One region of the Peribacillus sp. FSL P2-0133 genome, then DNA from elsewhere that is predicted to be linked to it. Evidence: riboswitches for the same ligand, from Rfam matches in the RefSeq annotation. Region 1 holds a riboswitch; each other region holds the start of a gene.
What was found. A riboswitch is a leader RNA that binds a small molecule or an ion and turns the genes downstream of it on or off. The one in region 1 is predicted to bind S-adenosylmethionine.

Region 1 (11,053 bases):
CTTCCACTTTTCCTTTAAGTTTTTCATTGAACTTACCGCCTTCATTCAGCGTTCCTCCGACGTATATCTCAAAAGCTTCGACCATCTTTTTGTCCTGGTTTTTCATTTTTATGCCTTGAAGCCCTATTTCAGCGATGGCTCTTTGACCGCAATTATTCGGACAACCGACCATATGCATCCTTACAGGTACATCGAGATCTATTTCCTTGTCCAATGATTCAGATATGGTCCTCATTCGTTTTTTTGTTTCAACGAGTGCCAGGTTACAATACTCGATGCCTGTACAAGAAACGGAATAACCAATGAATTTTTTTGGTTGATATGGAAATCTTTCAAAGATGGATTCCTGTTTTAATTCCTCAAGTTTTGCATCCGGCACATTTGGAATGATTAGATTTTGAGAATTACAGTTTCGGATTTCACCATTTCCATATCTCTTCGCAAGTTCGGCAAACTCAATCACTTCGTCTGGATTTAGACGACCAACTGGTATATTGACTCCAACATAATTCAGACCATCTTGCTTTTGTTTATGGATGCCGTAGAAATAGCCTGCATTCCATCCCTTCACCGCACTTTCACCCTTTTCAGGAAGCGGACCGGTGTACTCCAGCAATTTTTCCTTGAATTGTTCAGGACCCCAATCAGCGACAAGGAATTTCAAACGCGAGCGATGACGTTTTTCACGGTACCCAAAGTCACGGAATATCGTCGTGATGGCGGCCGCTACTTCGACTGTTTTTTCAGGTAAAATGAATAAGTCAAGTTCTTCTGCCAGCATCGGAACGGAGGATAGCCCACCGCCTACTTTCACGTGAAAACCAACTTCCGTTACTCCATCAATTACTTTAGTGGCTGGATTGAATGAAACACAGTTGATTTCAGCATTTGAAGCATTATGGATATTAGCACTAATGGACATTTTATATTTCCTAGGAAGGTTCGAATAGTCTTCGTTAAGGCGGAAATACTCAAATACATCATAAAGTACTTCGCGTGTATCAAAAAGTTCGTCAGGATCGATGCCTGCCAATGCATTACCGATGATATTACGTGTGATATCACCACATGCACCGGCCGTAGTCAGTCCAACCTTTTCCAAACGGTTTAAGATATCCGGGACTTGTTCGATGGTCAACCAGTGGAATTGAATGGCTTGACGGGTTGTAATATCATATACATCCCTCCCATAATCTTTAGCGATGTTAGCTAGAGTTATCTGTTGATCATAAGTCAGGATACCTCCGGGAATAACGACACGCATCATCCAGTAACCAGCTTCTTTTGGCCGTTGCAGGTATAGACCTGCCCACTTGAACATATCCCAATTCTCTTTAGGGATGGAATCAAAACCATTTGCAGCGTAATGTGGAATATCATCGAATATCTTCAATCCGTCTTTTTCCAATTTCCAGATTTCCGTTTTATTTTTAGCGATTAGTGGATTTTCCGACCAAAATTTCTCGTAAACCATTACATTTCCTCCTTGATTAGATCGCTTTCTTTGCTGTCAAATAGCCGATTACCTGTTCAACGCACTCTTCAATGCTATATTGGTCGGATTCTAAAATGATTTCCGGTTGTTCTGGTTCTTCGTAAGGAGAGTCGATTCCGGTAAAATCTTTAATGATTCCTTTACGCGCCTTGTCATAAAGACCTTTTGGATCACGCACTTCGCACTCTTCGATCGGACACTTTATGTATACTTCAATAAACTCCCCTTCTTCGAGTAAATCACGTACAATCTGCCGATCTGCCCTGAATGGGGATATGAAGGCGGTCAATACGAACTGCCCACTATCCACGAATAACTTAGAAACCTCACCGATCCGCCTAATATTCTCGGTTCGATCCTCTTCAGAAAAACCTAAATCTTTGTTTAAACCGTGGCGGATATTATCACCATCCAAAACATAACTTCGAATATTCCGATTATATAACTCTTTAGCGACCGCGTTAGCAATCGTTGATTTTCCGGATCCCGAGAGCCCTGTAAACCATAGAACTGTGCTTTCATGCCCGTTTTGCTTCCGGCGGAGCTCCTTGGTCAATGACGTTTCATGCCAAGTGACATTCGTACTTTTACTCATATAATAATCCCCCTCTTCATGTGATCCTTCAATTTATGTCCAATCAGTTAAAAACTTCATTCTTTTTTAGACCTTCGATCAACACCTCGATGACCTCTTTACGGCTAAAGGTAGCTGGAGGAATTTCTCCATTACGCAACATTTCCCTAACCTTCGTTCCAGACAGGATGACATGGTCTTCCTTCCCGTGCGGACAAGTTTTAGCGGAAGCCATATTGCCACATGCTTTACAGTAAAAACTATGTTCAAAGAATAATAACGTGATCCCTAACTCATCGGCGTTAAAATTCCCAAAGATTTTTTGAGCATCATATGTGCCATAATAATCGCCCACACCCGCATGATCACGTCCGACGATAAAATGGGTGCAACCATAATTTTTACGGACCATCGCATGGAAAATGGCTTCTCTAGGTCCTGCATAACGCATGGCAGCAGGGAAAACTGCAAGAGAGACGCGATCCTTAGGATAATATTTTTCAAGCAGCACTTTATAACTTTCCATTCTTACATCTGCCGGAATGTCATCGGATTTAGTGGCACCTACGAGAGGATTTAAGAATAAGCCGTCGACAATCTCCAATGCTGTCTTTTGAATGTATTCATGTGCACGGTGAACAGGGTTCCTCGTTTGGAAACCAACAACCGTTTCCCATCCTTTTTCAGCAAAAGCTTTCCTTGTCTCGACCGGGTCCAGATAATTAGCTTGAAATAGCGGACGCTCTATTCTCTTAATCAACTTTATTTCCCCGCCGACATATACATCACCGCGGTTATATAAATTTTTCACTCCGGGATGCTTCTCATCATCCGTTTGATATACTAATGTCGCTTCCAATTGCTTATCCGGAGTGTAAATATCGGAAACGGTGAGAACCCCGTATGTTTCACCTTCATGAGTCAACTTTACTTCTTCACCTATAGTAAGGGTTTCTGCAGTTTCTTCGGTCAAAGGCAGCGTAATCGGGATGCTCCATACATGCCCGCTGCTAAGCCTCATATCCTTGACCACTGCCTCATAGTCACTTTTTGTAAAGAATCCTTTAATCGGACTGTAGGCACCAGTGCCTATCAATTCAAGATCACTTAAAGCAATTTCATCGATTTCGATTGATTTTGTTAATTTACTAAAATCATATTTTGGTTCCCAAAGATCAATTAATGTTCCTCCGTGCGGTAAACTGATTGTCATGCTAAATTCCCCCTATGGTTTCTATTTATTTATGATAAATGCAATCCGCATTCCGTTTTTTGGGCTCCTTGCCAACGGCCTGAGCGTAAATCATCTGCATTGAATGCAGGTGCTGTACACGTTTTACATCCAATGCTCGGATATCCATTATCATGCAGGATATTATATGGAAGTCCGTTTTTGTGGGCGTAGCGCCAAACATCTTTCCATGTCCAATGTATGAGTGGACATACTTTAACTGACTTGAACTTATTATCCTTATTGATATACTCGGTTAAAGCCCTTGTTTCGGATTGCTCCCTCCGCAGTCCCGAAAGCCAGGCTGTTGCCGTTGAAAGCACATCGGTAAGCGGTATGATTTTACGGATGTTACAACACTTATTGGAATCACTAAGCCATAATTCATCCCCATATTCCGCTGCTTGCTCCTCAAGCGTCAAGGCGGGTTTCTTCATTTCGATCAAAAGCTTTGGATAGCGCTTTTTCACTTGCTCGATCAATTGGTAAGTCTCCTCAAAATGAACATCTGTATCAAGGAAAACAATTTTTGCCGAAGGGTTGACCTTCGCCAATAAATCCGTAAGCACGATGCCTTCAATACCAAAACTGCAAGCATAAATCAGTTTGCTTCCATAATGGTCATTCGCCCATTGCAGAACTTCCAAAGCACCTTTTGTTTCACTGTCTTCAGGAAATACGGGGAATTCCCCTGTATTGAAATTTTCATAGTTTATTAATCCAGCCAACTTTGTAGCCCCCTCTAAAAACTTGCTGTATCAGGTTAGAGTAACTGTTGATCAATACCCGTTTAAACTTCCCCAGTTTATTTGATTCTAGGAAAAAGAGACGAATCTAACCAATACTCTCTTTATATCAGTTAAACCCGCCTCTAGTTTTTCTAGTCAGCAGATACCTTATTTAATTCTTAATTTTTCATTTCTTTCCATTTGAATGATTTTACCATCCTGGACAATAAGTGTAATGGATCCATATTTCATTGATTTAAGCATTTCTTGAAGTCGTTCAAATATTTCTTCAAGCTGATTCTCTTTTTCCAAACCAGTTCCTCCTTTAAGAAAATCCGCGAATATTTTATTTTCAACGCTGATTAAAAAAATTTCTTAGATTTATATAATTCCATACAACCTTACATTGTTATGGTTTGCCTCAAAAAAAACAAAAATCTTTCCATGATGGAAAGATCCCAAGGTAAATATCTTTACCTTATCTTCCAAAATGATCAACATTTTGTTGGAGGTAGCACCTTGCATCCATCATGCAGGTTGCTGGACTTCAAAGGGCCAATTCCCTCCGTCGCTCTGGATAAGTTTTATTATTTTAAATATTAACATATATTTAATCCTTGTCAATGGAGTTTTCTTATAAAATAACTTGGTTTAATATTATGGATGAACTGTTATTTTTATACACACTATTCAATTTATGATTTTATGTTCATATAAATAAGAAAATAGACTTGTCTTTTTAGATAAGGTCTCCAAAAAAATAAGTCTATTTTCATAAAAAGCCTATTATTGTCGTATATCCTTACTTTAAAAAAATTCTCGAATTTCAGTCCTTTTGAAGAGGGGATTACTTGAAGTCATTAATTTCTTAACTGTATCGCTTCTACAAATTCTTGAACTTGACTCTGGACGCGATCAATTAAATGCGAATCAATAATCGGTTTTTCTGAATTCTGTTTATCTATTTCCTTATCTACAAAATAAATGCCCTGCAGCGGCTCGCCTTTTAATATTGAAATTAATGGTTTAAGCGCATAGTCAATCGCCAATAGATGCCTGTTACTTCCACCAATCATGATTGGCAGAACTGGCTTACCCTTAAAAGCACCTTCTGGCAGCAAATCAATCAAGGCTTTCAATACACCTGTATAAGAAGCCTTATAAACCGGTGAACCAATAATAATTCCTCTAGCTGCTTGAATTCTCTCTGAAAGCTTTAAGATATCTTCGCTATTATATTTCCCTTGAAATAAATCATCTGCTGAGAAATCCGTAATTGAGAAATAAGCTGTGGTAAATCCTTCGTTTTCGACTAATGATTGAATATGTTTTAGTGAAATGTCCGTTCTTGATGGTATAGCAGGACTTCCTGATAAAATTACGATATCGCTCATTTAAAACCCCTCCTATGTTACATGTTTTAAAGATAAAATCTTCGTAAAGCATTTCGTGCAGCATGATTTTATCGTAATAGTCTGAAAAATATAAGTCAAATCTTACACTCGGGTTTAATGAATTCACTAGTTGACTTCATCGACTCTGAATGAAAATAAAATGGTCATATTTGCGGCTTGATGCTCATGCCCTTCAATATGACCGTTTCATTATGTATGATTTTGTTTACCATGAATACCATATACCAAAAGTTGAGCAATGCTCTTAATTCGTTCAGAAGTAAAATATGGCTCCTTTTTTTGTTGATGGATCTCATAATGTGTGGATAATGCCAATGTAAAAGAAATGATCCCCACATTAAATAGGATAATATCAGAGATATATTGTATCTCTCCGCTATCTATTCTCTTCTGTATTTCAATATGCTTGGCATTTGGCTTGAAAATCTGATCTACATATTGCTTTGAAATATCTTGATCGAATTGTGTTTCCCTAAATAATATCGAAAACTGTTCTTTATTTTCAAGAATTTTTTTTATCATGGTGCAAACATGATTCTCAACTAGTTCATCCGTAGATAGATGGCTAGTCCCATCTTCGGATTCCTCTTTTTCAATAGGGGTAATTGTAGCCAAAAGCAAATCTTTTTTGCTGTCAAAGTATTTATAAATAGTAGCTTCGGAAACATTGCAAGCAGAGGCAATTTCATTCGTTCTTGTCATGTCAAAACCTTTAGTGGCAAAAAGAGTCCGGGCTACATTTATGATTCGTTCTTTGGTTTGCTGCCCTTTTTTCAAAAATATCAACCTTCTTTTATAAAGATAAGACCGGTTTTACCAATCTATTTTCCATGATATCTCGATGGTATCAATCGGTCAACATATTACCTTTGATCTATTAGAATTCAATATTCCCATATATCATAAATAGAAAATCACTTAAAAGATGCATAGCCATCATCGACCATGACTACACTTCCATTGATCGCATCCGCTTCCTCTAACGATAATAGATAGACGGCATTTGCAATGGCTTCTGGCTTAATTAATTTACCGCGCATTTGACTTGCATTCAATTTATCGATGATTCCCATATCTTTATAGCCTTGTATGATAGGAGTGTCAACCCCGCCTGGCGCAATGCCCACTACGCGTATGCCATAAGCACCCAATTCCAAAGCTGCTGGCTGTGTCATCATTCTTACAGCGCCTTTAGTTGCCTGATAGGCAAAAGTCTCATGGGAAGCTAAGTAGCCAAACACGGAAGCGGTATTTATAATGACTCCCTTGTTATCTAGCTCCTTCATTTTCCGTCCTGCTGCCATGATTCCAAAGGCAACTCCGTGCTGGTTCACTTCAATCGTTTTGAAGTAACCCTCCATATCTTGATCGAGGATCATACCGCCTGCACCAATGCAGGCATTATTAAACATGATATCGATCCTTCCATATGTTTGCACTGCTTTATTGATTAACGATTCAACATCTTCCTGCTTAGATACATCCGTTTTAACAAAAATGGCCTCTCCACCATCCGCTTTTATCTGTTCAACAGTTTCCTGTCCCATTTCTTCATTAAAATCCGCAACGACGACCTTGTCCTCCTTTGCTGCGAATTTCAAGCATGTTGCTCGGCCAATTCCGCTTGCTCCTCCTGTAATAACTGCAACTCTTGCAGTCAATTCCATTTCCCTCTCACCACTAAAAAGTACGTAAGTGATCACTTATTTTTTTCATTATAAAAGTAAAGAATATTGAATTCAAGCAATATGAATTTTTATAGTGTTATGAGCATTCAAAAATTGAAGCTGTCCTATTAATAGGACAGCTTCATTTGTTTAGCAGGTTTTCAATTCGACCTTACTTACAGAGGTCTTCACCATTTCAATGAAAAGTTGCAGAAAACGATCATCACCTGTTAATTCTGGATGAAACGCACTGACAAGGACATGGTCTTGTCTTGCAGCCACTACATTCTCTTCATAAACAGCCAATATTTCTACACCTTCTCCAATTCCATCCGCAAATGGCGCCCGGATGAATACAGCCTTATAAGGGTCTTCCATTCCTTTGATTGATAGTTCAGCCTCGAAACTATCCCGTTGACGTCCAAATCCGTTCCGTTTCACGGAAATGTCCATTAGTCCAAGATAGGCCTTCTCATCGCCAGTCAATTCATTGGCCGCCAATACCATCCCTGCACATGTACCGAAAATAGGTTTTTTACCTTCGAAGAAAGTTTTGATCGGCTCCATAAATCCATAACGATCCATTAGCTTCCTCATCGTGGTGCTTTCTCCGCCTGGAATGATCAAGCCATCGATTTCCAGCAACTGTTCCGGTTTTTTTACTATAATTGCTTGTTCGCCGGCAGCTTTGATTTGGTTCAAGTGTTCTTCAACTGCTCCCTGTAATCCCAAAACACCGATAGTTATCATATTACCATCCACGTTCCTGCATCCGTTCTGCTGGAGCTAGTTTGGAAATATCAATTCCTTTCATTGCACTGCCCAACTCTTTGGATAGGCGGCCAATCAATTCATAATTGGTGAAATATGTAGTAGCTTGAACGATTGCCGATGCGAATTTTTCTGGATTTTCAGATTTAAAAATACCAGAACCCACGAAAACGCCATCTGCTCCCAATTCCATCATCAGTGCTGCATCTGCTGGAGTGGCAATTCCGCCAGCTGCAAAGTTAACTACAGGCAATTTACCTGTGCGTTTGATTTCTCTTAAAATTTCATAAGGTGCCCCAATATTTTTTGCCTCTGTCATTAATTCATCATCACTCATGATGCTCACTTTACGAATTTGTGACTGTACCTTTCTCATATGACGCACAGCTTCCACAATATTACCAGTACCTGGTTCTCCTTTTGTACGAAGCATTGATGCTCCTTCACCAATACGGCGTGCAGCTTCTCCTAAATCACGGCATCCACAAACGAAAGGTACGGTGAAATCACTTTTTAGAATATGGTATTCTTCATCAGCAGGAGTCAGCACTTCACTTTCATCGATATAATCGACTCCCATGGATTCAAGTACCCTTGATTCAACAATATGGCCAATCCTTGCTTTAGCCATGACCGGGATGGACACTGCATTCATTACTTCCTCGACAATTCGCGGATCTGCCATTCTAGCTACCCCGCCAGCCGCACGGATGTCGGAAGGAACCCTTTCCAATGCCATGACAGCGACAGCACCTGATGCTTCTGCGATTTTTGCTTGTTCAGCGTTAATGACGTCCATTATTACGCCACCCTTTTGCATTTGTGCCATTCCTCTTTTTACTGTGTCAGTTCCTAATAATTTTTCCATTTCTCTTCCCCCTAATATTTGCATTTTTTAGATTTGTTAGATTTAGTATAAAAAATAGTTGACCGCATTGAAAGTGTCAGTTTTAATAAATTTAATGGGGTCAGTATTAAATTTTTATAAAAGGTGGAAACAAAATGAATATGCTTTCTTGTGATTTAAATCGGTTAAGTGAAATACCTTTGTACGAACAATTATATTCACATATTAAAAAAGAAATCATTGATGGCCGTCTTCTTTACGGTACAAAGTTACCTTCCAAACGGAAATTGGCAGAGTTCCTTCAAATAAGTCAAAATACTGTCGAGACTGCCTATGAACAATTGACTGCTGAAGGTTACGTTGAAGTCATCCCAAGAAAAGGGTACTATATTCAAACATTCGAGGATTTAGAGTATACACAAGCTAACCAAGTATCCTTGGAAAAAAACAATCATAAAGAAGGGGAATTGCTGTATCATTTTCATCCCAGCCAAATTGACACGGAACACTTCCCATTTGAAAAATGGAGAAAATACACGAAAAGCAAAATCGATGAATCACATCAAGATCTTCTTTTACTGGGGGATTCTCAAGGGGAATATGAACTACGATGTGAAATTGCCCATTATTTGTATCATGCACGTGGCGTACAATGTGTTCCCGAACAGATCATCATTGGTGCAGGAATGGAGATTTTATTGCAGCAGCTTGTCCTTCTATTCGATAAAAATGCCATCTATGGTGTTGAAGATCCTGGGTATCACTTGATTCACCGGATTTTACGCAGCTACCCAAATGAAGTCCACCCCCTTCAAATTGATGAAGAAGGCGTAAAGGTTAACCAAATTGAAGATTCAAAGATCGACGTCGTGTATGTCACTCCCTCACATCACTTCCCCAATGGGACGATCCTATCCGTTAACAGACGGACGCGATTGTTGAACTGGTCCCAAGGGGCAACAAACCGCTATATTATCGAAGACGATTATGATAGTGAATTTCGTTATAGTGGAAAAACAATTCCTTCCTTACAAAGTATGGATGCTGGTGATAAGGTGATTTATTTAGGGTCGTTTTCCAAATCATTGATGCCATCGATTCGGATCAGTTATATGGTTCTTCCCGCTCCATTGTTACAAATCCATCAACAGGAATTATCTTTTTACCATTCCACCGTTTCTCGGATTGATCAGCATGTGTTGACACAGTTCATGAAGGAAGGGGATTTCGAAAAGCATTTGAATCGAATGAGGAAAGTTTACCGTCGCAAATTGGATAAAGTGATTGATCTGTTTAAACCACATAAGCAAATAAATATCATTGGTGAACGGTCAGGATTGCATATCGTCCTCATCGTTAAGAACGGCATGGATGAAGAGACACTTATTCAAAAGGCAAATGAAAATCATATTAAAATTTATGGACTATCGACATATTCTATTGAAAAAATTGACGAAAACCCTCCAAAAATCATATTGGGCTTTGCAGGGATCCCTGAATCCGAATTGGAAAAGGCCATTCACCTTTTATTGATCTCATGGGGTTTATAAAGAAAAAAGAAGTTCACTGTCGTGAACTTCTTTAAGTTTGTCGAACAAAATGAGGTCCCTTTCATGATTTTAATACAAGACTTTTATTTGTGATGAAACCACAATAGGTTGAAGAAATTTGCGAGACTCCTGCCGAATGTATTCCAATACTCATTCCTAATTTCCGTTTGAATCGTCAGCATTCGAATATTTTTTTAAAAAAGCTCCTTGTATTCATCACTCGCAAGCATTCTATAAACTGCAATAAAGATTTCAATTTTCACTTTTTACAAATAATCAGCTTAGAAAGTTAAATTCACTTTTAATTTCCCTCGCACGCTATTAATAAACCAAATTTCCTCAGCGTTATTTAGGTCATCCTTTGAAATGGGTTTTTCTTTGATTTCCTTCTTCCTGATCAAGTCTTGACGAAATGTTCCAGCAAGGAGACCTGTGTCCACAGGAGGGGTATAGAGGTCACCATTTAACTTCACCACTACATTTCCGTTCGTGAATTCGGTGATGAATCCTTCTTCATTCCAAAGCAGAACATCCTGGAAGTCGGGATTATTCATTTGAAAGCCTTCATATACATCACGATTGGTGGTCTTATGAAATAGAAATGGATTTGCACTTGATATTGGAGTTTCAGCCAAGATGGCCGTAAATTCTGAGTCAAGGGGCTTGATTGCTTGTCCGGAGACTTCAATTTCACCATTTTCATTAAGTAGTACCCTTACCTTTTGCAACGTCCCATGGTTTAATTCCGCATACTTTTGGAGTCGATCTCTTACAT
Region 2 (11,053 bases), 2.2 Mb from region 1:
AGCTGATGAAACAGGTGCACGTGCAGTTCCTATTTACCAAAGCAATGCATACTTGTTCAAAGACACCGACCATGCAGCGAATTTATTTGGCCTAAAGGAGAATGGCTATATATATACACGGCTTCATAATCCCACGGTCAGCGTTTTTGAGGAAAGAATGGCCTTATTGGAAGGCGGTATCGGCGGGTTGGCAACAGCAAGCGGAATGGCTGCCATCTCACTTTCAATCCTGAACATTGCCGCTGCAGGTGACGAGATTGTTTCAGCCTCTACATTATATGGCGGTACGTATAACCTTTTTGAAAATACTCTTCCCAAGTATGGGATCAAAGTGAAGTTCGTTTCTCCCGATGACCCTGAAAATTTCAAAAGGGCGATTACGCCAAGAACTAAAGCCATTTTTGCCGAAACGATCGGTAATCCAAGTTTGAGGGTGCTTGACATTGAAGCGGTAGCGAAAATCGCCCATGAAGCCGGCATACCTTTAATCATTGATAATACCTTTGCGACACCGTATCTTTGCAGACCAATTGATTTTGGCGCGGACATCGTCATCCATTCCGCTACAAAATGGCTTCTGGGAAATGGAACGACACTAGGCGGTGTCATCGTGGATGGAGGGAAGTTCGATTGGAACTCGCCAAACTACCCTGGCTTCACGGAGCCTGACCCAAGCTACGACGGTCTTGTATACGCCGAGGCAGTAGGACCTGCCGCATTCATAACGAAAGCCCGAGTTCAGTTACTTCGAGACTTAGGCCCTGCGCTAAGTGCCCAAAGTGCATTCCAGTTTACGCTTGGACTTGAAACGCTGCATGTAAGGATGAAAGAGCATCTATCAAACACCAAGTCTGTCATTAAATATTTAAAAAACCATCCTGCCGTGACTTGGGTTTCGCATCCTGGTGATGAGGATCATCCCGATAAAGCCCTTGCAGATAAATATTTACCTAAGGGAGCCGGATCTGTCGTGACGTTTGGAATACAAGGTAATCGCGAAGCTGGGGCAAAACTTATCAATTCGGTGGAATTATGGTCCCATGTGGCGAATGTAGGGGATGCGAAGAGCTTGATCATCCACCCAGCCAGTACGACCCATCAACAATTGAATGAGGCGGGTCTTGCGAAAGCGGGTGTGCGCGCCGATCAAGTCCGTTTATCCATCGGGATTGAAAATGTAGACGACTTAATAGAAGATTTGGAGCAGGCAATTGAAAATGCGACGAATATCGTTTCCTTGACTTCCAAAACGCTTTAACCAAAGTTCCTGTTCATTCTTGAACTAGAAATAATATACATTGCGCTCCTTTTTTATCTATGATAAAATTTCTCCATACTAAAGAACTTAATGATGTACAAATATTCTATATATTAGCTCTTATCAAGAGAGGTGGAGGGATGTGCCCGATGAAACCCGGCAACCGACAAGGAGATTTCCTTGGAAAGGTGCCAATTCACACAAAGTTTAATTACTTTGGAAGATGAGAGAAAGGCCTGTTTCTTCACCTGCCTTTCTGCTCATGCAGAAAGGTTTTTTCTGTTTTAATGGGGAAAACATGTGCATGATATGAGAAACAGACTAATAATGTAGAGAAATCAACTAAGTTCATAGGTTTTATTGGATAAAAGAGGTGAGGATTAATGATTACATTGACGAAAGTCAGTAAGCTGTTCCGAACAGGAAAAGGAAACAGTGAGACGATCAAGGCTGTAAATAATGTGAATGTTGAAATAAATAAAGGTGAGATTTTCGGTATCATCGGATACAGTGGAGCGGGGAAAAGTACTTTGATCAGAATGCTCAATGGATTGGAAACTCCTACAGAGGGATCCGTTGTGGTGGCTGAGAAGGAAATTTCAAAAATTAAAGGGGCTCAGCTCCGTAAGGCCCGTCAAGAAATCAGCATGATTTTCCAACATTTCAATCTATTATGGTCAAGGACCGTTCAGGAAAATATTTCTTTCCCATTGGAAATTGCAGGAGTTTCTAAAACTGAACGGACCAAGCGTGTGAACGAATTGATCAAGTTAGTCGGACTGGAAGGCAGGGAAAAGGCCTATCCTTCACAATTAAGCGGAGGGCAAAAGCAAAGGGTGGGAATAGCCAGGGCTCTGGCAAATAACCCTAAAGTGCTGCTGTGTGATGAAGCGACATCTGCCTTGGATCCGCAGACTACCGACTCCATACTCGAATTGCTTGTTGACATCAATCAGCGCCTAGGATTGACGATCGTCTTGATAACACATGAAATGCATGTAATACGTAAAATCTGTCATCGCGTCGCCGTGATGGAAAACGGGCAAGTTGTTGAACAGGGTCCTGTCCTGGATGTTTTCAAGAATCCTAAAGAACAAATGACGAAGCGTTTCGTGCAGCAGGTAACGGAACCAGAAGAAACGAAAGAAACGATGGACCATTTGCTCGAACGTTATCCTGCAGGCAAAGTGATTCAATTGACCTTTGTAGGTGATCATGCAGAAAGCCCGTTGATCACCAAACTTGTACGAAACTTCGAGTTGGATGTCAATATCGTTCAAGGTAAGATATCCCAAACAAGAAGCGGTTCATATGGAACATTGTTTATCCATCTTGATGGCACAGAGGATGAAATGCTCCGCGCAATCGAATTCATTAAAGCACAGCAGGTAGGCGTGGAGGTGATTACTCATGCTTGAAGAATTATTGCCGAATATTGATTGGGAAGACATTATTGAAGCAACGAAAGAAACGCTCTACATGACAAGCGTCTCTGTAGTGGCAACCTTTTTTATAGGCATAATATTAGGATTGATCCTGTTCCTGACAGGGAAGGGTAATATGTGGGAAAACCGGGTAATCAACGGGGTCATGAGTGCTATCGTTAATATATTCCGTTCCATTCCATTTCTTATTTTGATCGTGCTGCTCATTCCTTTCACTAAGGCACTTGTCGGTTCAATGATCGGAGAGAACGCTGCATTGCCGGCACTTATTATCGGTGCGGCCCCATTCTATGCGCGTATGGTTGAAATCGGCCTGCGTGAAATCGATAAAGGTGTAATTGAAGCCGCTAAATCTATGGGGGCAAAAACGAGCACGATCATTTGGAAGGTCCTTCTTCCAGAGTCGATGCCTGCCCTTATTTCCGGAATTACGGTAACATCGATTGCATTGGTTGGATATACCGCAATGGCCGGGGTCATCGGCGCAGGCGGACTTGGTAATCTAGCCTATTTGGACGGCTATCAAAGAAATCAAAATGACGTTACGCTTGTAGCGACGATCGTTATTCTAATTATCGTCTTCATAATTCAAATTATTGGAGATGTGATTACATCTAAATTGGACAAAAGATAAAAGGAGATGAATAGGGTGAAAAAGTTTTTAGGATTTGCATTAATTTTAGTGTTATCTATCGCTTTGGCTGCTTGTGGAAGTGAAAAGGATAAAAGCGGCAGTGATACAGAAAAAGAATCGAAGAAATTAGTTGTAGGGGCATCCAATGTTCCGCATGCTGAAATCCTTGAGGAAGCTAAGCCGCTTCTTAAAGAAAAAGGAATCGAATTGGAAATCGAAACATTCCAGGACTATGTTTTACCGAATAAGGCGTTGAATGATAAGGAATTGGATGCTAACTACTTCCAACACATTCCTTATTTGGAAGGGCAAATTAAAGAAAATGGATATGACTTCGTCAATGCTGGCGGAATTCATATCGAGCCGATTGCTCTATATTCACAAAAATATAAAAGCATTGATAAACTTCCGGAAGGCGCAACAATTATTATGAGCAGCTCTGTTGCTGACCACGGACGTGCGTTATCTCTATTAGAAAAAAATGGCCTGATTACATTAAAAGAAGGCATCGATAAAACGACAGCTACAACGAAAGACATCGTTGAAAATAAGAAAAACCTTAAATTCGATGCTGATTATGAAGCGGCCCTGCTTCCTAAAATATATGAGAGCGGCGAAGGCGATGCCGTCCTGATCAACTCCAATTATGCGATTGACGCTGGATTGAATCCGCTTGAAGATTCAATTGCGATTGAAGACTCTGAATCACCATATGTTAACGTTATTGCTGTTAACAAAGGTGATGAAAATAAAGAAGAAATCAAAACGCTAGTAGAAGTATTACATTCTAAAGAAATTCAAGATTTTATTCTAAAGGAATACAAAGGTGCAGTTGTACCGGTGGATAAATAATTCAAGAATGGCGGCCTGATTTAATTAAGGCCGCAGTTTGTAAACAAAAAGGTTCCGGAATGTTCTCATTCCGGAACCTTTTGATTTTTTATTGGATTTGAAGCAGTTAAAGCGATTTGTACTCACGATAGCCCTCTTTATTTGTTGTTGAGTGCCGATGGGCAGAGATAACAACCAAAACGCTCATATTACAAATAGCCATGGTTGCGGAGGAATCTTTCTTTTGTTCGAGGACGTGTACAGAGTAAAGCTGGTGTTTTGTTAGTTGCATCTGCGTCAATCAGCTTCAGGTTTTCCAACTTTCTTAATCACTTGTTCAACCAGATGCTCTTAAGAAACGACTATCATGAGTATTTCCGGGTGTTACTATCGTCCTCAACACAAATCCGTTACGGTCTGTCGCCGCATAAATGAATAGGCAAACTGTTTTGTTCGTTCAGCTTTTACATAATGCGTCGCTCATAATTTTTTCCGAACTTAGAAAAGTGAGGCACTTTATCATGGAAACCTTAACCGGCATGGAACGAATAAAGACTGTAGGTGAAAGTGATTCTATCTGATTGTTTAGTCTTAGTGGATTGGAACGGAAGGTACGAGACTCCTGCGGGAGACCCCGCAGGCGCAAAAGCGCCGAGGAGGCTTCTGGACCGCCCGCGGAAAGCGAGTGCCTGAAGTGGAAAGTAACGTTCAAATTTTGAAAACCTAAAAACTAAAAAACTGTAGATAAACTCATTGATCATCCAGTTTGTTTACAGTCTGCGGCCTAATTTAATTCATTTCATGTTTAATCAGAAAAGTAAAGGGTAAGAGATAATGTAAGCATTAAAATGATACACAAATTTGAAAGGATGGTTCACTATCAATACTCTAGATTTAAATGTAACAAGCGAAATGGAAAAGGCGATGCAGTCTTCACATGGGGTTGGCTACAGTGAGTACAGTAGAAACTTAGACCTCCGTATCGAGGTCGAGAAAGAACGGGATAGGGAACATGTAAAGTGCAATAAAATGGTCCAGGACCTACAACGCAAAATTCACGGATAAGCATATAAAAGAGTTCTTTAAAAGATCGGTCTGTAGAGGTAAAATGGAAAGTGGTCCATAAATAAGGGGTGCCTTATTGGATAAACTTACATAATGCCTGACAGTCCGATTTTTTTCTTTTTAAAGTGGAACGTTCATACCTTGCAATCGAATTCTTTGAACATATATTAATAAGGACGAAGATTTGCTGAATAATAAGATAATTTTAACAAAAGCTAAAATAAGTATGAATATGCAGGAAACGGGCTATATCTGTTAGTATTGTAAGAATAGGACGGGTTTTAAACATGGCAGAAGTGAAAACCCTTATCTATTTAGTTGATTCCAAATTGGATTTGTTATAAAATTGGAATGAGAATAAAGTGAGAATGCTTTTACGTAAATTACAGTAAAGAAAGTAATCATTACTTTCTGGTAATAAAATTGGAATTAGTTCACGGAGGTATTATTATGTCAGCTTCTACATTAACGGTTAAAGATCTTCACGTATCAATTGAAGGTAAAGAGATTTTAAAAGGGGTAAACCTTGAAGTCAAAGGTGGAGAAATCCATGCGATCATGGGACCAAATGGAACTGGTAAATCCACTTTATCATCAGCAATCATGGGTCACCCTAAATATGAGGTGACTAGCGGAAGCATCACATTCGATGGCGAAGATGTATTGGAAATGGAAGTAGACGAGCGCGCTCGTGTCGGTCTATTCCTAGCTATGCAATATCCAAGTGAAATCAGCGGTGTTACAAATGCTGACTTCTTGCGTTCTTCCATTAATGCACGCCGTGAAGAAGGCGATGAGATTTCATTGATGAAATTCATCCGTCAAATGGACCAAAAAATGGAGTTCCTTGAAATGGATGAAGATATGGCGCAACGCTATTTGAATGAAGGATTCTCTGGCGGAGAGAAAAAACGTAACGAGATTCTTCAATTAATGATGATCCAACCTAAAATTGCAATCTTGGATGAGATTGATTCAGGTCTAGATATCGATGCACTTAAAGTCGTTTCAAAAGGAATCAACGAAATGCGCGGAGAAGACTTTGGATGCTTGATCATCACTCACTACCAACGTCTATTAAATTACATCACTCCTGATTTTGTACATGTTATGATGCAAGGACGTGTCGTTAAATCAGGCGGTCCTGAACTTGCTGCCCGCTTGGAAGCGGAAGGTTATGACTGGATTAAACAAGAATTGGGCATTGAAGACGAAACTGTTGGCGAAGAAGCGTAAGTAGGAGGATTTGCAATGACTACAGAAACGAAATTACCGTTTGAACAAGAGGATATAAGCTCCTATTCAACTAAAAATAATGATCCAGCTTGGTTATCCGAGCTTCGGATTCAAGCGTTTTCTGAATTAGAAAAGCTCCCGATGCCAAAGCCGGATAAAACGAAAATCGATAAATGGAATTTCACTTCTTTCCAGACCCATACGGTTGATAGTGAAGCTTTTGCCTCTTTAGAGGAGCTTCCGGAAGAAATTAAATCCATCATTGAAGAAAATGAAAACTTATACATTCAACGCAATAATACGCCGGCACATATCAATCTGTCAGCAAATGTGAAAGAACAAGGCGTCATTTTTACGGATATTTTAACAGCGGCTCGTGACCATGCTGAGCTCGTGCAAAAATATTTCATGAAAGACGGCGTTAAGATAGATGAACATCGTTTAACGGCACTTCATGCTGCATTAGTTAATGGAGGAGCATTCCTTTATGTTCCAAAAAATGTAGAAATCAAAGAGCCGATCCAATCGGTATTCCTATTGGATAATCCAGATACTACACTTTTTAACCATGTCTTGATCGTAGCGGAAGATAATAGCTCTGTCACATATGTAGAGAACTACTTCTCAAGTGTTGAGTCTAACGAAGGTGTTGCCAACATCGTAACGGAAGTATTTGCAAATGCGAATGCCAAAGTGGAGTACGGAGCGGTCGATACCCTTTCTAAAGGCTTCACGACATATGTTAACCGCCGGGGAGTGGCAGGACGTGACGCTCGTATTGAGTGGGCACTTGGCCTGATGAACGATGGAAATACGATTTCAGATAATACAACATATCTAATGGGCGATGGCTCTCACGGTGATACTAAATCCGTTGTAGTCGGACGCGGGGAACAAAAACAGAACTTTACGACAGCGATCATTCATTATGGCAAACGCTCTGAGGGCTATATCCTTAAGCACGGTGTCATGAAAGAATCCGCATCCTCCATTTTTAATGGAATTGGGAAAATAGAGCATGGCGCTACAAAGTCTAATGCCGAACAAGAATCACGCGTATTGATGTTAAGTGAAAAAGCACGCGGGGATGCCAATCCAATCCTCTTGATTGATGAAGATGATGTAACGGCTGGCCATGCTGCTTCCGTCGGTCGTGTCGACCCGCTTCAACTGTATTATTTAATGAGCCGTGGTATTACTAAAAAAGAAGCAGAAAGACTTGTCATTCACGGATTCTTGGCCCCTGTTGTTAACCAGCTTCCAATTGAGGGAGTTAAAAAACAATTAGTAGCGGTCATTGAAAGGAAAGTACAGTAATGAACCCATACGAAATTCGTAAGCTTTTTCCGATATTAGATCAAGAAGTCAATGGTCAGCCATTAGTTTATTTAGATAGTGCTGCAACCTCTCAAAAACCGGCTGCAGTGATTGAAGCGATTGAGCAATATTACCGCGGATACAACTCGAATGTTCACCGCGGGGTGCATACACTTGGAACAAAAGCTACGGATGCGTATGAAGGTGCACGTGAAAAGGTACGTAAATTCATTAATGCTTCTTCTACAGAAGAAATCATCTTTACAAGAGGCACAACGACTTCTTTAAATACTGTAGCAAGAAGTTACGGTGGTGCAAATATTAAAGAGGGTGACGAAATCGTCATCTCCTATATGGAGCATCATAGTAATATCATTCCGTGGCAGCAGCTTGCCAAAGAAAAAGGCGCTGTACTGAAGTATATTCCGCTTCAAGAGGACTGCACGATTTCCCTTGAGGATGTTAGGGCAACAATTACGGACGCAACGAAAATCGTTTCCATCATGCAGGTTTCGAATGTACTTGGTGTTATCAATCCTGTGAAGGAAATCGCGAAAATTGCCCATGAACACGGTGCTGTAATGGTAGTCGACGGTGCGCAAAGCACGCCGCACCTAAAAGTGGATGTCCGTGATCTGGATTGTGATTTCTTTGCCTTCTCAGGACATAAAATGGTCGGTCCAACAGGTATCGGCGTATTATATGGCAAAAAAGAACTTCTGGAAAAAATGGAGCCGATTGAATTCGGCGGAGAGATGATCGATTTTGTAGGTTTGCAGGAGTCTACATGGAAAGAACTCCCGTGGAAATTCGAAGGCGGTACCCCAATCATTGCCGGCGCCATCGGCCTTGGTGCTGCAATTGATTTCTTGGAAGAAATCGGCTTGGATAATATTGAACGGCATGAACATAAGCTCGCTGCTTATGCAATGGAAAAAATGTCAGCAGTCGAAGGGCTGACCATATTCGGTCCTAAAGATGCAGAAAAGCGTGCGGGTGTAATAACCTTTAATATTAATGACGTACATCCACATGATGTCGCTACCGTTCTTGATGCAGATGGAATTGCTGTCCGTGCCGGTCATCATTGCGCACAGCCATTAATGAAATGGCTTGACGTATCATCGACGGCAAGAGCAAGTTTCTATCTATATAACACGGAAGAAGATATTGATAAGCTCGTATCCGGGCTTGTTAAAACGAAGGAGTATTTCAGTAATGTCTTTTGATAACCTAGATACACTTTACCGACAAGTCATTATGGATCACTATAAGAAACCGCGTAATAAGGGCATGCTAGAGGATGGCAGCATGACAATCGATATGAATAATCCAACTTGCGGCGATCGGATTCGTTTAACGATGAAGATTGAAGATGGCAAGGTCAGCGATGTTAAATTCGATGGTGATGGTTGTTCGATATCCATGAGCTCGGCTTCCATGATGACTCAAGCCATTAAGGGCAAAGACGTGGATACTGCCCTAGCGTTATCCGAGACTTTTTCCTTAATGATCCAGGGAAAAGAATACGACGATGAGATGGACCTTGGGGATATTGAAGCCCTACAAGGTGTCTCTAAATTCCCAGCCCGAATCAAGTGTGCTACCTTAGCTTGGAAAGCCATGGAAAAGGGATTGAAGGAATAATTAAATTAAAATGAGCTGTTGTAATTCAGCCATTTGAAATGGAGGAATACGAGCTATGGCAAAGAAAATGCCTGAAATCGGCGATTATAAATATGGCTTTGCGGATAAAGATGTTTCCATCTTCCGTTCAAAGCGTGGTCTGACAAAAGAAATCGTGGAAGAAATTTCTCGAATGAAGGATGAACCGCAATGGATGCTTGATTTCCGTTTGAAATCATTGGAGCATTTTTACAACATGCCAATGCCTCAATGGGGCGGCGACATGCAGAGCCTGAATTTTGATGAAATCACATACTATGTTAAGCCATCAGAGAAATCAGAGAAATCTTGGGATGAAGTTCCTGATGAAATCAAACAGACTTTTGATAAATTGGGAATTCCTGAAGCCGAACAAAAATATCTTGCCGGCGTATCGGCTCAATACGAATCAGAAGTGGTTTACCACAGCATGAAAGAAGAATTGGAAGATTTGGGTATCGTATTTAAAGATACGGACTCGGCACTACGTGAAAATGAGGATATCTTCCGTGAGCACTTTGGAAAAACGATCCCGCCCACTGACAATAAATTCTCTGCATTGAACTCGGCAGTTTGGTCAGGCGGATCTTTCATCTATGTACCAAAAGGCGTTAAAGTGGATACTCCGCTTCAAGCTTATTTCCGGATCAACTCTGAAAACATGGGGCAATTCGAACGTACGCTAATCGTTGTTGATGAAGGCGCATCCGTTCACTATGTAGAAGGTTGTACAGCTCCTGTTTATACAACTAACTCCCTTCATAGTGCGGTTGTTGAAATCGTCATTAAGAAAGATGCTTACTGCCGTTACACGACGATCCAAAACTGGGCAAACAACGTGTTTAACCTGGTTACGAAACGTGCGGTTTGTGACGCTAACGCAACAATGGAATGGATCGATGGTAACATCGGTTCCAAATTGACAATGAAATATCCTGCTGTCATCTTAAAAGGTGAAGGTGCTCGTGGTATGACATTATCGATTGCCATTGCCGGCAAAGGCCAACACCAAGATGCTGGAGCAAAAATGATTCACCTAGCTCCAAATACATCTTCAACTATCGTATCTAAATCAATTTCTAAACAGGGCGGTAAAGTAACATACCGTGGTATCGTTCATTTCGGACGTAAAGCGGATGGAGCTCGTTCCAACATTGAATGTGATACATTAATCATGGATAATCAGTCTACATCTGATACGATCCCTTACAATGAAATCTTGAATGATAACATTTCCCTTGAACACGAAGCGAAGGTTTCCAAAGTATCTGAAGAACAATTGTTCTACTTGATGAGCCGCGGAATTTCTGAGCAAGAAGCAACGGAAATGATCGTAATGGGCTTCATCGAACCATTTACAAAAGAACTTCCAATGGAATATGCGGTTGAAATGAACCGTCTGATCAAGTTCGAAATGGAAGGCTCCATCGGATAATAACCGACTGGCCTGCCTGTAAGGCGATTTAGGATAACCATTCATACAAAAGCCTGCCGGGTCTGACTGGCAGGCTTTTTGTTTTGATATTCACACCCTTATACCAAAGATTAGATATGGCTCAAAAAGGGTAAAAAATAATAAAGAAGAAGTCCAGTAATTGGGGC
Region 3 (11,053 bases), 150 kb from region 1:
ATTGAAAGCGTCCATCATTGAGGCAAATGGTTTAACGGCTGATGAAGTGTGCCGCGAGGTTGAAAATAAAGTGAACTTGATTCAATAGTTCAAAAAGTGCCTAAACCGACATAGGGTTAGGCACTTTTTCTGTTCAAGATTGCTGTGCTATGGAAATTGTCGCATTCAATTCCACCGCTACATTACCTTTTATCGCTCTAGAAATCATACATGAAGTTTCAGCTTTTTCAGCAAGCTTCCTCGCTTTTTTAATCACTTTTTCAGAAGTGCCCGGTACTAATACAAGTGCAGGGCAATGAATGATTTTCTTATAGGTGAATACACCATTCGTAACATCCACTAACGCTTCCGATTGCATGGACAAGCTCGCCTTTTCTATATGGGCTCGCTCTAACAGGGCAGCAAAGGTAATGATATAGCAGGTCGATGCCGCCCCAAGAAGCATTTCATCGGGATTAGTCCCGACCCCTGGTCCTTCCATTCCAGTAGGAATACTTATTTGTGTTTGAAGATTCCCTGAATGAATCGTGCCGATATCATTTCTGCCGCCGGGCCATTCGGCGGTTAAATGAAAGTGATGTATCGTCATATCTATAACCTCCTTAATATTCTTTTAGTGTAAACGAATAAACAGGCTATGTATTCGATTTTGCTCGTAAATCAGGAAGTAATCTCATACATATTGAATTCATATGGAAAGCAAAAATTAATAAAGCTAGTGAAACAAAAAGGCAGAGGCATTAGGCTATTTTAAGCACCATAATGGATAGGCTTTTCTATAATAATATAAATCGCTTTATAAAAAGATAGATATTTCATAACGGAAGGGCTGAAAAGTTGACAACATTAAGTAATCTGTTCGATTTAACGAATAAAACGGCTATTATTACCGGAGGCGGCAGAGGGCTAGGCAAACAGATAGCTTTGGCGCTGGCAGAGGCAGGAGCTAATATTGTTATTGCCTCACGCAATCTTTCTGTATGTAAAGAGGTTTGTGATCACCTACAATCATTAGGAATTAAAGCGATCGCCTTTGAATGTGATATTACCAATAAGAGTGACATCGAACATGTTGTAAAAGAAACTGTTTCTCAATTCGGTGCCATTGATATTCTTGTCAATAATAGCGGTACATCTTGGTCAGGCCCGCTATTGGATGTTCCTGAGGATAAATGGGAGAAAGTGTTGAAGGTAAATGTTACGGGTACGTTCTTGTTTTCACAGGCTGTAGCAAAGGTCATGTTACAGCAAAAGTCCGGCAAAATCATTAATATTGCATCTGTGTCGGGTCTTGGCGGTTCGATACCTGAAGTATTGGATACCATTGCTTATAACACAAGTAAGGGCGCTGTGATAACAATGACTAAGGATCTAGGGGTTAAGCTTGCTAGACACGGGATTCAAGTCAATGCGATAGCACCAGGCTTTTTCCCGACTAAAATCACAAAAAAAATCCTTGAAGAATCCAACTTTGACATCGTAGGTCAAACTCCGGCTGGCCGGTATGGTAATGAAGAGGATTTAAAAGGAGCCGCCGTTTTTTTAGCCTCGAAAGCGTCCGATTATTTGGTTGGACATGTTTTAATCGTTGACGGAGGTATAGCAGCATTAGCATAATCGGAGAAGAGAGGAACGATATATATGACAGAAAAAAAATCAGATTTATATAAAGAGCTAAAAGTGTTCGGCAAACAAAAAGAGCAACAGTTGAATAGTAAAATTCAGGAGTTAATAAATAATAGGGAGTTAATAGAATCAGTTAGTAGAAGTTCACAAATGCAGGTTCCAGAGATAATAAAGATGCAGGAGGCCTCAGAAAGAAGGTCCATTATCATGAATTATCCCACAAAAAAAGATGTAGCCAATATTGCGAAATTAGTCCTCCAGCTCGAAGAAAAAATTGACAAATTAGAAGAGCTACTTTCCACTGTAATTCCAGAAAGAAATGGGTATCTTAGAAGTCAACCTTCTATGAGTGATTTAGGGGTCGTTTATTCATTAGGTAGTAAAAAAATGAAATCAAGAGAGGAATCTAACAAAAAGGAAGAGAATAAAAAAAGGGTTTTAGATTTAATAAACCAATTACAAGATATAAAGTTTGTTGGACAGAGGAATAGAAATGTCTAAACGGAAGGTGCCAAAAAATCAACCTAAATCGATATCTAAATGGAAACATTTTTCGGATATTCCCAATCAGCCTATGCCGGAAATGGGATTAACACCAAAAATTTCGGTGTGGAAAAAAAATAAATCTACACTTTGGTATTATCCGGCGGTAAAAAAAAGATATAACGTGCCGGTTTTTCTAATTTATTCACTCATAAATACCCCGTTAATTCTCGATTTAGCTCCAGGAAATAGTTTAATAGAAGCTTTTGTAAATGAAGGGTTTGAAGTGTATTTGCTTGATTTTGGAAGTCCAGGCTATGAAGATGGTGACATCTCGATTGATGATTATATCGTCGATTACATTCAAAAAGGAGTCCAGCGCGCATTACGACACTCCGGAGCGTCAGAGATAACTGTAATGGGTTTTTGTCTTGGCGGTACAATAGCTGCTATGTATGCGGCTATTGCAGACGAGCCTGTTAAGAATTTAATTCTCTCCGTTACACCTATAGATTTTAGTGCCTCCCAATCTTTTGATCAATGGCAAGCTGCAATAAAAGATGGTACCGCAGATTTTGACGAGACGATTGACATTTTTAAAACGATCCCAGCTAGTGAGGTTAAATATGGAATCCGCTTGATCACATCACCTATCTATATATCACCCTATCTGTCTTTATTAAATCAAGCTGATGATGAAGAATATGTTCAACATTGGCGTCGATTCAATGCGTGGACAAATGGACACGTGCCTTTAGCTGGAGCGACTGCAAAACAGATAAGTGAAGATCTTGTGATAAACAATCGTTTGGTTAAGGGGAGTTTAAGAATCAGAGGAAAAAAAGCTATGCTATCCAATATTGACGCTAGTGTATTAGTATCAGCAAATGAAAATGACCGTCTGGTACCGCAGGAAATGATTAATCCGGTTATGAAGCATTTGACTTGTAAGGATAAGACATACATTCTCCTACCAAGTGGACATGCTTCCAAGGAGTATGTGAGTGGACTCCCACTTTACCTTAAGGAATGGCTTCCGAAGCGATCTTCTCCAATAAATAATTAACAGTTTTTGAAGGGAGATGTATGATGTACGTGGTAAATGAATATGAAAATTTTAAAATTATGCCAATTATAGGTTATTTAGGGTTTGCGCCCGAAGTATTCACAAGATTTTTTGGAACTATTCCAGATTATATCGGTTGAAAATAGTAGGGCTGGCTCGTTATTTAGAGCCAGCCCTATTGTATCATTGATAATATTTCACACGTTCTTCAAGTGGTGAGAAGTCTTTATCGCCAGGCTCTGCAGTGGGTTTTCCAAAGGGCATTTGTGCGATGAGTTTCCAATCCCGTGATATATCCCATGTCTTTCTCACTTCGTCATCGATTAAAGGATTATAATGCTGAAGACTTGCCCCAAACCCTTCAATTTCCAAGGAAGTCCATACGACAAATTGTAAAATTGCAGACGATTGGTTCGACCAAATCGGAAAGTTTTCGGCATACGTTTTGAATTGTTCTTGAAGCCTATCTATAATGGCCTGATCTTCAAAGAATAAAACCGTACCATAACCATTTATAAATGACTTCATTTTTTCTTCAGTTTTTTCAAAATCTTTGTCACCGACTGCTTTTCTTAATGTTTTTTTCGTGATATCCCATAAGTGGTCGTGGCTTTGACCAGTTAAAACAATCACTCTTGCACTTTGGGAGTTGAAAGCGGAAGGGGAATATTGAACGGCATGATCGATAACTTCTTTAATCCTTTTATTAGGAACAACACGTTCCTTGCTAAGGGAATAATAAGAGCGTCTATCTTCAATTGCGCTAAAAAAATCTTTAACCATATATCACACCTCCATTCTATATACCGATTTATTTTGACCTGATTTTAATATTTTATGATAAGTGAATACGGGTGAAATAATTTGAATAAAAATGGTTGACAAATTTATCACTGTCATTTATCTTTAAATCAAGATATTTGTATTAAAAGCATTGTGTAGGTTAAATACTTTGAATTCGAGATATTATATATGGATTAATTCATCTCCGTAAGGGGAGATTTATAAAGATAGGAGTGGTACGGATGGAATTAAAAGGATTGCATCATGTTTCGGCGATTACAGCTAAAGCGGGAAATAACTTTGAATTTTACACAAAAGTCTTAGGGATGCGATTAATTAAAAAAACGGTGAATCAAGATGATGTACGTGTGTATCACTTATTTTATGGAGATCAAATTGGTTCACCGGGTACGGAATTGACGTTTTTTGAGATTCCCAATGCTGCCCGCACTCATGAGGGGAACAATAGTATTTCAGAAATTTCCTTAAGGGTGAGAGATGATGAAGCACTAGGATATTGGAAAAAACGGTTTGTTGAATTCAATGTTGAGCATGATGAAATATCAAGCCGTTTTGAAAGGAAGGTGCTTTCTTTTAAAGATCCTGAAGGGCAGAGGCTACTTTTGGTTTCCGATCAGGATAATAACGGGGTTCAAGGAGGATTACCGTGGGATGGAAGCCCGGTACCGCAAGAGTTTTCCATTCTTGGATTAGGACCAGTAAAACTTACTGTACCTAATATTGTACTAACAGAACGAGTTCTTACCGAGGTATTGGGGTTCAGGAAATCAGGCACATACCCATCCTCAATCAGGGGGCAAAATCCGATAGTCGTTTACGAGACAGGTGAGGGAGGAACAGGAGCGGAACTCCATATTGAAGAAAGGAATGACATACCTCGGGAAAGGTTGGGGAGGGGTGGAGTACACCATATTGCCTTCCGGGTGGATAATGAAGGGGAACTGAGAAAATGGATAGAGAAAATTAGTGAATCGAAATTCGTGAACTCGGGGTATGTGGACCGCTTTTATTTTCATTCACTCTATTTTAGGGAGCCGAATGGCATATTATTTGAATTAGCTACTGATGGACCAGGTTTTGCAGTGGATGAAGCAGAGCAGCACTTAGGTGAGAACCTTGCCCTGCCTCCATTTTTAGAATCGAAAAGAAAGGATATTGAAGCGAATTTAAAACCACTGAATACAAAACCAACAAATTAATCAACGGGAAAGGAAGTAATAGGCATGCAAAAGCAAAATGCAGGAATACATCATATAACCGCAATTGTAGGCAATCCTCAAGAGAACGTGGATTTTTATGCTGGAGTATTGGGACTGCGTATGGTGAAGAAAACCGTTAATTTTGATGATCCAGGCACCTATCATTTGTATTTTGGAGATGAATCAGGTTCTCCTGGCACTATCATCACTTTCTTTCCTTGGCCTGGGGCATACAAAGGGAGAATTGGCTCAGGACAGGTGGGGGTTACAACCTATGCCGTACCGGAAGGATCAATGGGTTTCTGGGAAATGCGTTTAGGTAAATTTAACATAGGCTTTAAAAAGGTTTCACGTTTCGGCGAGGAATATCTGGAATTTCAAGACCCACACGGTTTGCAACTTGAACTGGTTGAGCGTAAAAAAGGGAAAAATAGCGAGTGGTCATTCGGCGGTGTACCAGCTGCCAAGGCGGTCAAGGGATTCGGCGGTGCCGTATTATTGACGTCAGAACCGTTCAAAACGATGGAACTCTTAGAGAAAGTGATGGGCCTGCAAAAAATTGGGGAAGAGGGCGATTACATCCGCTTCAAATCCACATCGGACATCGGAAATTTGATAGATGTTAAAAAAACGGTGTTGCCAAATGGGAAAATCGGAGTGGGAACCGTCCATCATATTGCATGGCGTGCAATCGATAATGAAGATCATAAAGAATGGAGGGAGCATATCGCCAACCATGGCTATGGTGTGACACCCTTTACAGACCGTCAATACTTCGATGCCATTTATTTCAGGGAAGATGGAGGCATACTTTTTGAAGTTGCCACAGATCCACCTGGCTTCGCTCATGATGAAACGAAGGAAACGATGGGCAGTAAATTAATGCTGCCGCCATGGCTGGAAGAAAAAAGGGAGATCATGGAGAAAACGTTACTGCCGGCAGTGCCGAGAGTACTGGAGGAGGATAAATGATGAAGCATATTTTTCAAAAAGGAAGTAATCCAGAAGCGCCATTGCTTTTGCTTTTACATGGCACTGGAGGAACGGAAACAGATCTCTTGCCATTAGCGGAAATGGTTTCACCGGGCTCATCCGTATTGAGCGTACGGGGAAATGTACTTGAAAACGGAATGCCTCGTTTTTTCCGCCGGTTATCCGAAGGGGTTTTTGATGAAGAAGATTTGATCTTTCGTACGAAGGAGCTTTATGACTTCTTGGAATCAGCGTCCAAAAAATATGACTTCGACCGTGAAAGAGTGGTAGCATTAGGTTATTCCAATGGTGCAAATATAGCGGCAAGTTTGCTGTTCCATTTCGAAGGGGCATTACAAGGAGCGATTCTTCATCACCCTATGGTGCCTAGACGAGGGATTGCATTGCCGTCCCTTTCGGATATACCTGTATTTATCGCTGCAGGTAAAAACGATCCGATTTGCCCGGCAGCAGAAACTGATGAACTTAATCAACTTTTACTGCAAGCTGGTGCTACAGTGGATGTTCAGTGGGAAAATTACGGTCATCAGCTAACACGTTCAGAGGTTGAGGCAGCGGGTTCATGGTTTCAAAAGAACTTTTTATAAGAATGAGAGGGAATGAAGATGATTTCTGTTAATCCTGAAAGTCTGACTGAACGGGATAATTATAAGTTTTTAACTGGAAGCATTATACCGAGACCTATAGCACTCGTTACGACACAATCCGAAACCGGTACAATCAATATAGCGCCGTTCAGCTTTTTTAACATAGTCAGTTCAAATCCTCCGATGATTTCCATTTCTGTTCAACGGAAAGAAGGGGTTTCAAAGGACACGGCACGAAATGCAATTCAAACAGGTGAATTCGTTGTTCATATCACTGATGAGAATAATGTAGCTGATGCAAATCGAACGGCCAAGGAACTCCCATCCGACGAAAGTGAATTGGGTCTTACCGATTTCACGCCGGCTGTTAGTGATAAGGTATCCGTACCAGGATTGCAAGAAGCGAAGGTACGCTTTGAATGTACATTAGAGCAGGCGATACCATTGGCAGGTTCCCAGAATAAACCTGGTTGTGATTTATTGATAGGGAAAATAGTCTGCTATCATATCGAGCAAGATATTTACCATAATGGAAGAATTGACCAAAACGGGCTAAAACCTGTAGCAAGATTAGCGGGTCATACTTATACAAAACTAGGGGAATTATTTGAAATAGAACGTCCTTAAGTGAAAAGAAAGAATAAATGGCGTCATCTTTTTAAGATGGCGTCATTTTTTAAAATCAAAATTACCCGGTTAGCTTTATCTGCAATTTTAATGTGGTAAGCGACTGTTCCAAAAACGAGCAACCATATCATATTTATGCCGCCGGTGCCATGATCGTTAGAATTTTAAAGGAAGTCTTTACAATCCGAAACAAAACTTGACAATTTTTTCATAGATTGATAAAGTTATAAAAAAATAATTTCTTATCCAGAGAGGTGGAGGGACTGGCCCTATGAAACCTCAGCAGCAGGTCTACAAAGACACTGTGCTAATTCCAGGGGGTGAAACCTTGATAGATAAGACCGTACGTGTTTATTTGTCAGTAACGCACTCTTTTAGAGTGCGTTTTCGTTTTTTCTGGATCCAAGATTAAGGAGAGTAAGAATGGAGAACAAAAGAAAACATGATTTTCAAAGGGAAATGCAAGCACGGCATATAATAATGCTATCGCTTGGCGGGGTGATTGGAACTGGTTTATTCTTAAGTTCGGGTTATACGATTCAACAGGCTGGCCCATTCGGCACCATCCTTTCGTATCTGATTGGAGCTTTAGTGGTTTATCTAGTCATGCTATGTCTTGGTGAACTGGCAGTACATATGCCCGAGACAGGCGCGTTTCATAGCTACGCAGCCAAATACATCGGACCAGGGACAGGGTATACAGTAGCCTGGTTGTATTGGCTAACCTGGACTGTTGCACTAGGTTCGGAATTTACGGCTGCAGGATTGTTGATGCAGCGATGGTTTCCATCAATCAATGTCTGGATATGGAGTGCTCTATTTGCCATATTGGTCTTGGCTTTAAATGCGTGGACCGTTAAGTTTTTCGCTGAATCCGAATTCTGGTTTGCGTCTATAAAGGTATTTGCTATTGTGATATTTATTATTCTGGGAGCTGCAGCAATGGTAGGTTTTATTCCAATAATTAATTCACAATCAGCTCCGTTATTATCCAATTTTACAAGTGCAGGTTTATTTCCGAATGGTGCTTTTGCCATTCTAATGACGATGCTCGCGGTGAATTTCGCATTTTCTGGAACTGAATTAATCGGAATTGCAGCTGGAGAAACAGTGAACCCAGAAAAAACGATACCAAAGGCAATCCGTATGACATTATGGAGATTGATTATCTTTTTTGTAGGAACCATTGTTGTATTATCCGCATTATTGCCTATTTCGGATGCAAGCGTACTAGAGAGCCCCTTTGTTGCAGTTCTCGAACGAATTGGAGTGCCGTATGCAGCGGATATTATGAACTTTGTTATATTAACTGCCATTTTGTCTGCTGCAAATTCAGGATTATATGCATCATCCAGAATGCTTTGGTCGCTTGCAGATAAGAAAACAATATCACCCATATTTGCAAAATTGACAAAACGGGGTGTTCCGATAAATGCAGTTTTTTTCAGTATGTTGGGAGGTGGTTTAGCCCTTTTCTCGAGTATTATTGCACCGGATACTGTATATATAGTGCTTGTATCCATTTCTGGACTAGCCGTGGTAGTAGTTTGGATGAGTATTAGCGCGTCACAGTTTCTATTTCGCAGACGATTTATAAACGAAGGAAATTCAGTAAATGATTTGGCTTATCATACACCATTATATCCACTCATACCAATCGTTTCTTTTTTGCTATGTCTTGCTTCTTGCATAGGAATTGCATTTGATCCTACACAACGAATTGCACTATATTGTGGCATTCCTTTTATTTTGTTTTGCTATGGAAGTTATTATCTGACACAAACTATAAAGAAAAAGAGGAGTAGAACATGAAGAATAAAATTAGCCCAATTGACGCAATATTACGAGATCATTCAGTCATGATTTTGGACGGGGCTCTAGCTACAGAGCTTGAAAGGCATGGGTGCGATTTGGACGATCCCCTGTGGTCTGCACGTGTATTACTTGAAAATCCAGAAGTGATTTATCAAGTTCACTCTGACTACTTTCGGGCTGGTGCTGACTGTGCGATAACGGCAAGCTACCAAGCAACAGTTGAAGGTTTCGCCCTCCGCGGAATACAAGAGGAAGAGGCTTTGGAACTAATCCGGAAAACGGTTTTACTTGCAAGGGAAGCAAGAGATGAATTTTGGAAGGAAGAAGAATATCAAACGATTAGACCTAAGCCATTGGTTGCTGCATCGGTTGGACCATATGGGGCTTACCTTGCAGATGGTTCAGAGTATGTAGGAAACTATGGTGTTTCAGATGAAACTTTAACTGCATTTCATCGCTCGCGAATATCTGCTTTGATTGAAGCCGGTGCTGACATTTTAGCATTTGAAACGATACCTTCCCTGCAAGAAGCAAAAGTATTGCATTCATTATTGAAAGATTACCCAGAGGTCTATGCTTGGCTATCCTTTTCATTGAAAAATGAAAAAGCGATTAGTGACGGTACATTGCTTGAGGAGTGTACCAGATTGTTTGGGGACAGTGAGCAAATTGCAGCAATCGGCATCAACTGTGCGCCTGTATCAGGTATCACGGAAGCCATACAGGTGTTGCGTTCAAACACGCATAAACCAATTATAGTTTATCCGAATTCTGGTGAAACATATAATCCGGAAACAAAAACCTGGCATGGTCAAGAATCATGTAACAGGCTCGACCTGAAATCTGAAGAATGGCACCATGCAGGGGCACGTTTAATTGGAGGATGTTGCAGAACGGCACCGCATCATATTGCAGACATTTCAAGAAAGTGGCGACCTTCTGTGGTGGTATCCTCCTAGCCCTTTTACTGTTATCAAACTGATATCAGGAATGTAAGTAGTGCAAAAAAAGAACAGGAAGCGTCATAATTTGACGGTTCCTGTTCTTTTTTTGCACTAGATCGGGTGTGAAGGAACATCCTGGATTGACTCATATCTCTTATTATTTCAGTGTTTTTACAATGAATTTCGGGTGAAAATTACAGGTGAATCCAAACCTGCTGCAAAAACAGGAAAAAGAGAAAATAAATCATATTTTTTGTGTGCTTGGGGAAACTAAACAAACAATGATTGGAAAGGAGAGAATGAGTATGAGTCGTGGTAAAAATTTTAATCACAAAGAAAAAGGACATCCAGGAAATTTACCCAATAATAGAATTAGCGAAGAGAAGGAACACAGCCGGCAATATGAACAAATCGAGGATATTGTCACACATGAAGCTTTCAAAAATCGGGAAAAAGAAGACGAGATGCCTTGATTTATTGGGAAACAGTATATTGAATGAGACACTTTTAAACATATCAAGATATGGAGCAATTTTCCATACCTTTAAGGGTTTTATAATTTTGCTTTCCGAAAATAGAAGCACATCATGAGGCTTCCAAAATTCAGCTTCGTTTTTAGCTTTAAAGATGAGACAGCAATTTCCATTTATATACTTAGGAAAAACCATGAGCTTTGCTATGGTTTTTCTTTCATTGCATATAAATCAAGAGGGAAAGTCGGAGATTAAACTTAAATAAGCATATATGGCGGATAGAAAAAACAGTTGAATTTACTCATCTTCCCTTGATGGAAAAGGAAGTAAGTTAAAGAAGATAACAGAATAATGATGATGGATGCATTTAATTAGCCGACTTTCTTCTATTATAAATAATAAAACTTAATTTTCTAAACTCGGTGCACTATTAGAA

Region 2: it holds a riboswitch for S-adenosylmethionine, as region 1 does, so the genes downstream of both, MKY17_RS26045 (methionine ABC transporter ATP-binding protein) here and MKY17_RS14900 (YezD family protein) in region 1, are expected to answer to the same signal.
Region 3: it holds a riboswitch for S-adenosylmethionine, as region 1 does, so the genes downstream of both, mmuP (S-methylmethionine permease) here and MKY17_RS14900 (YezD family protein) in region 1, are expected to answer to the same signal.

Annotation. Positions count from the first base shown of each region.
Region 1 is NZ_CP150254.1:3,118,184-3,129,236, forward strand. Features, by position in the region: gene MKY17_RS14880 (ferredoxin--nitrite reductase) at 1-1,474, opposite strand, end outside; gene cysC (adenylyl-sulfate kinase) at 1,491-2,090, opposite strand; gene sat (sulfate adenylyltransferase) at 2,134-3,282, opposite strand; gene MKY17_RS14895 (phosphoadenylyl-sulfate reductase) at 3,312-4,028, opposite strand; gene MKY17_RS14900 (YezD family protein) at 4,197-4,340, opposite strand; SAM riboswitch class I at 4,504-4,612, opposite strand; gene ssuE (NADPH-dependent FMN reductase) at 4,889-5,422, opposite strand; gene MKY17_RS14910 (TetR/AcrR family transcriptional regulator) at 5,633-6,220, opposite strand; gene MKY17_RS14915 (SDR family oxidoreductase) at 6,358-7,110, opposite strand; gene pdxT (pyridoxal 5'-phosphate synthase glutaminase subunit PdxT) at 7,261-7,857, opposite strand; gene pdxS (pyridoxal 5'-phosphate synthase lyase subunit PdxS) at 7,862-8,749, opposite strand; gene MKY17_RS14930 (PLP-dependent aminotransferase family protein) at 8,884-10,278, shown strand; gene pabB (aminodeoxychorismate synthase component I) at 10,560-11,053, opposite strand, start outside.
Region 2 is NZ_CP150254.1:5,362,837-5,373,889, reverse strand. Features, by position in the region: gene MKY17_RS26050 (O-acetylhomoserine aminocarboxypropyltransferase/cysteine synthase family protein) at 1-1,258, shown strand, start outside; SAM riboswitch class I at 1,376-1,488, shown strand; gene MKY17_RS26045 (methionine ABC transporter ATP-binding protein) at 1,642-2,676, shown strand; gene MKY17_RS26040 (methionine ABC transporter permease) at 2,669-3,337, shown strand; gene MKY17_RS26035 (MetQ/NlpA family ABC transporter substrate-binding protein) at 3,353-4,189, shown strand; partial or broken gene MKY17_RS26030 (IS5/IS1182 family transposase) at 4,299-4,648, opposite strand; gene sufC (Fe-S cluster assembly ATPase SufC) at 5,684-6,469, shown strand; gene sufD (Fe-S cluster assembly protein SufD) at 6,485-7,786, shown strand; gene MKY17_RS26015 (cysteine desulfurase) at 7,786-9,015, shown strand; gene sufU (Fe-S cluster assembly sulfur transfer protein SufU) at 9,005-9,433, shown strand; gene sufB (Fe-S cluster assembly protein SufB) at 9,489-10,886, shown strand.
Region 3 is NZ_CP150254.1:3,265,521-3,276,573, reverse strand. Features, by position in the region: gene MKY17_RS15600 (YkuS family protein) at 1-88, shown strand, start outside; gene MKY17_RS15595 (OsmC family protein) at 134-589, opposite strand; gene MKY17_RS15590 (SDR family oxidoreductase) at 838-1,617, shown strand; gene MKY17_RS15585 (hypothetical protein) at 1,642-2,127, shown strand; gene MKY17_RS15580 (alpha/beta fold hydrolase) at 2,120-3,175, shown strand; gene MKY17_RS15575 (nitroreductase family protein) at 3,359-3,958, opposite strand; gene MKY17_RS15570 (ring-cleaving dioxygenase) at 4,201-5,178, shown strand; gene MKY17_RS15565 (ring-cleaving dioxygenase) at 5,203-6,150, shown strand; gene MKY17_RS15560 (alpha/beta hydrolase) at 6,150-6,758, shown strand; gene MKY17_RS15555 (flavin reductase family protein) at 6,777-7,385, shown strand; SAM riboswitch class I at 7,625-7,727, shown strand; gene mmuP (S-methylmethionine permease) at 7,809-9,197, shown strand; gene mmuM (homocysteine S-methyltransferase) at 9,194-10,159, shown strand; gene MKY17_RS15540 (hypothetical protein) at 10,450-10,617, shown strand.